2 regions of the Halomonas sp. AOP5-B2-8 genome follow, and region 1 is predicted to be linked to the other one. Evidence: predicted binding sites of a transcription regulator. Region 1 holds the regulator's gene; the other holds the start of a gene.
What was found. Region 1 encodes LexA, which represses DNA repair genes until DNA is damaged. Its sites were predicted from a motif close to TACTGTNTANNTANACAGTA; they were not measured.
Positions count from the first base shown of each region.

Region 2: a site for LexA is predicted at 916-935, ahead of ACT3RP_RS03085 (LexA family protein). Genes of this name have one in related genera too.

Region 1 covers NZ_JBQSVS010000005.1:310,083-312,287, forward strand. The annotation lists gene purU (formyltetrahydrofolate deformylase) at 100-954, shown strand; gene lexA (transcriptional repressor LexA) at 1,057-1,734, opposite strand; gene ACT3RP_RS14105 (TetR/AcrR family transcriptional regulator) at 2,013-2,205, shown strand, end outside.
Region 2 covers NZ_JBQSVS010000001.1:690,445-692,649, forward strand. The annotation lists gene ccmB (heme exporter protein CcmB) at 1-1, opposite strand, end outside; gene ccmA (cytochrome c biogenesis heme-transporting ATPase CcmA) at 167-787, opposite strand; gene ACT3RP_RS03085 (LexA family protein) at 1,096-1,485, shown strand; gene ACT3RP_RS03090 (IMPACT family protein) at 1,485-2,108, shown strand.

The sequences.
Region 1 (2,205 bases):
ATGCAGCGTCGTTAACATGCCAAGGTGATGGTTTGTTAAGCCGGTTTATCCGGTTAGTTTTTCATTAGTGATGTTTGAAATAGGTCAAGAGTAGCCCACATGTCGCATTATTATCGTTTAGTTGTTTCTTGCCCTGATCGGGTGGGTATTGTTGCACGCGTGTCGAGCTTTATTGCTCAGCAAGGCGGGTCGATTACTGAAGCCAGCCAGCATTCGGACCTAGAGACCGGCCGCTTTTTTATGCGTTATGAAATCTTGGCAGACTCAGTAGGCATCTCGGTAGAAGCGCTGCGTGCCGCCTTTGAACCGGTAGCCCGCGAATTCAGCATGCAATGGGCATTGGTTGATACTCAAAAGCGTCGGCGCGTAGTGCTGATGGTGTCGCGAGAATCGCACTGCTTAGTAGACCTTCTTTATCGCTGGCAGTCGGGGGAGTTGGATTGCGATATTGTCGGCGTTATTTCCAATCATGACGACTTGCGTTCGCTGACGCAGTGGTACGGAATTCCTTACCACCACGTGCCGGTAGACCCTGACGATAAACAGGCATCATTTGCGAAGGTACAGGCTGAAATCGATAGCGCGCAGGCGGACTGCATCGTACTCGCACGCTATATGCAAATCCTACCGCCCGAACTGTGCGCGCGTTATTCAGGCAAAGTGATCAATATTCACCACAGCTTTTTGCCCTCATTTGCGGGAGCAAAACCTTATCACCAGGCCTACCTGCGGGGCGTTAAGCTGATTGGCGCTACCTGCCATTATGTCACCGAGGAGCTTGATGCAGGCCCCATTATTGAGCAGGATATCCACCGTGTCAGCCACTGCCATACGCCTACTGATTTAGTGCGCTTTGGGCGTGATGTTGAGAAAGCGGTACTGGCACGCGGTTTACGCTGGCACTTAGAAGACCGCGTGTTGATCCATGGCAATAAAACGGTGGTATTTAGCTAAGCGGCTTATCAATAAGGCTACTTTATCGCTATGAGGTGGCCGCTTTTGCGACCACCTCTATTAGGTCTGATGAAGGCATTGATAAATGACGTTATGCCTGGCTTAACCTAACGCCTGGCCATTGCCGCCGCGAATCACGCCAACGCCAACGCCTTCTATATCGAGCGACTGGGAACGTAGATCGATTTCAATCGGCGCAAAGTCGGCGTTCTCTGCGAACAGCGTGACCTGATGGCCTTGGCGCTTAAAGCGTTTAACCGTGACTTCATCATCTAAGCGGGCAACGACTATCTGACCGTCGCGGACACGCTCAGTACGGTGCACGGCCAGCAGGTCACCCTCTAAAATACCGATATCTTTCATGGATAAGCCACGTACGCGCAGCAAGTAATCCGCTTTGGGGGTGAAGTACTCAGCAGGTAGCGGGCAGTAGCGGTCGATATGCTCGGCAGCCAAAATAGGACTGCCGGCGGCAACTTCACCAATGACCGGCAGGCCCGCCTGAGCAGGCTCGATCGTGGCAGACAGCGTACTGACAGATGTGTCCAATACGTCTTGAGGCTCTTGGTTAGGCAAGCGTATACCGCGTGACGTGTTGCGAATGATGCGGATCACACCCTTGCGTTCAAGTGCGCGTAGATGCTCCTCAGCGGCGTTAGGTGAGCGAAAGCCGAGTGCTTTAGCGATCTCAGCGCGCGTCGGAGGGTAGCCAAATTCGCCCATGGTTTTAACAATAAAATCAAATACGTGCTGTTGGCGAGCGGTTAGTGGACGCGACATACCAAGCTCCAGAATTGTGAATAGACAGTCATAAAATGAAGGTAACTTAAACAGTAAGTGTTTAAGTATACAGTATGTGTCTCTGTCCAGTATATGGCCTTGTCAATACCAATATTTACCGCTCTGGGAGCTTCAATGATTTGAAACTAAGCTTTTTCTTATGCAGCTTTTCCTTATAAGTGCCGAGGCATTGTGGTGACAAATCAAGCGTTGAGACTACCCAGGTTATGGCATAGTATTTTGCGATGTTTTAAACACCTGTTTCTCTGGAGAGCATCATGGCTCAATCTGATACGGTGACCCGTATACTTGATACCGCTGAAGTGCTGTTTGCAGAGCGTGGTTTTGCTGAAACCTCGCTGCGCAACATCACTAGCAAGGCGCGCGTCAATCTTGCTGCTGTGAATTATCATTTTGGCTCCAAAAAAGCCTTAATTCAGGCTGTTTTTTCCCGCTATCTGGATCCTTTTA
Region 2 (2,205 bases), on a different contig from region 1:
TTAGCCCGCCCTTATGGTCGAGCAATGGCGCTACTGGGCCGATCGCCGAACTATCCAAACAGCTAGGCGCTGAAGGCTGTGAAGCGCTGCTGGAAGCGTAGCTCAGCGGGCGGCTTGAAGGACTTTCTGAAGAGCCATTGGACGTGCTATGCAACGCGGTCTCCTTCTACCCCAGCGCTACCTGCCTCAGCAGCGGCGAGGCGGGCAGATCGTGGTGTGTGGTGACGAGTACGCAGCCACCTGCCTTTGCATGCGCAACAAGCTGTCTTTCAAGATCAGCAATGCCGTTACGATCAATCGCGGTAAAGGGCTCATCCAATACCCACAGGGCTCGCGGCGTCAGCGTTAACCGCGCCAATGCCACTCGCCGCTGCTGACCCGCCGACAGCTGCCCGGTAGGCACTTCTTCAAAACCTGCCAGCCCGGTGCTTTCAAGCGCATTCAAGCGCTGTTCCTCGTCGTCTTTTTCACCGCTCAGCGCCTGATACCACGCTAAATTTTCTAGCGGCGAAAGCCCCAACTTTATGCCGGGGGCATGCCCCAAATAAAGCAGGTTAGCAAGAAAGTGGTCACGAGCCTTGCTCATTACCGTGCCATTCCAGAAAAGCGCGCCCTGATAGTCGCTGAGCTGCCCAGAGAGGATCTTGAGCAGCGTTGTCTTGCCGCAGCCATTAGGCCCTTCAATACGCACGACTTCACCGCTATGAATATCCAGATCCAGCCCTTTAAATAGCCAGCGGTCATCACGTTCACAGCCAAGTCCTCGGGCTTGTAGATGCAGGCTCAAGCGTCACTCCAGGCACATTGATTTCGCATCGAACTCTACACGGAAAGCTCCTTTCTCGCCACTTGCACAACCGGCCATCAACCAGTGGACAACGGACTCCAATGATCAATAAGACGAATTACCACTAGCACTGTATGCAAAAACAGGCCTATACTAAAACCACTGTATGGAAAGACATGTTTTGTGCGATTCAGCGTCGCCTGCACCGCTAAAGCGATTGCCTGCAGTCAATGTTTAAGGTCGCTATTTTCAAGTTCACTACGCATGAACGAAGCCTAACCAGCCGGCGTAGCAATGGAGATCCCCAAATGACGATATCAATGGCAGCATCTACCGCTACGCTCACTCATAGGCAACCACTACCGCGCCCTTATGCATTGACGTCTAACGTTACGCGGCACAATACCTATGCACTTAAAGTACGCGGCAATGCGATGCGCGATTGCAACTTATTCGATGGCGATGTCATTATTATTCGGCGCTACCAGCACGATACCCAAACAGAAACCGCCGTTGCCGAAATCAATCAGCAGAAAATAGCGCTGAAGCAGCTCTCCATAAGCCGTTCTGGCGTACAGCTATGGCCAGAAGATGCGCTTCAGCCAGCGCTTTTTTTGCATAATCGGGATATTCAGGTGCTTGGTATGGTGATGGGTGTTGAACCTCATGTGAGCAAGTCTGCTATTACGGAGCATTAATGCGTTACCGGGTTCCCAAACTGCCTGCATCAATATGGCATACGGCTGACATTGACGTAGAAAAGAGCCAATTTATAACCTGGATATGTTGCGCCCCTGACATTGGTGCGTTCAGCACTCTATTCAATGCCGCTAAAACGGCACACCCCAATGCGAGCCATCACTGCACCGCCTACATTGCAGGACCACCGGGCGAGCAGAACTTCATTGGCTTTTCTGACGATGGTGAGCCTGGCGGCACCGCCGGCAGGCCGATGTATCAGGTGCTGCAAGGCAGCCAACTTGGCCACATTGGCTGTGTCGTCATTCGTTATTTTGGTGGTACAAAGCTAGGTACCGGTGGATTAGCTCGCGCCTACGCCCAGGCAGTCAGCCATGCGCTTGAGACACTGCCCACCTGCGAGGTCATTGAACGCGATATTTACACTCTACGGCTGAGCTTTGCCCATGAAGCGATTGCTCGCGCCTGGTGCGAAGAACGTGATGTTCCTATTGAGCAAGCCGATTACGATGGAAACGGCGTCCGCTTAGCCGTTGGCTGGCCACGCGACTGCCCGCTCGACTTTTCCCCGCTGGAAAATCGCTTAAAGAGCACGATTGAGTTTCATACCGCCCCTCCATAAAAAACGCGACAGCTGAAATTTTCAGCATGCCGCGCTCTAATCGCTAGCGCTTCAACTCTGCGCTAAAAACGGTCTGATGACGCACCTTGATACGCGT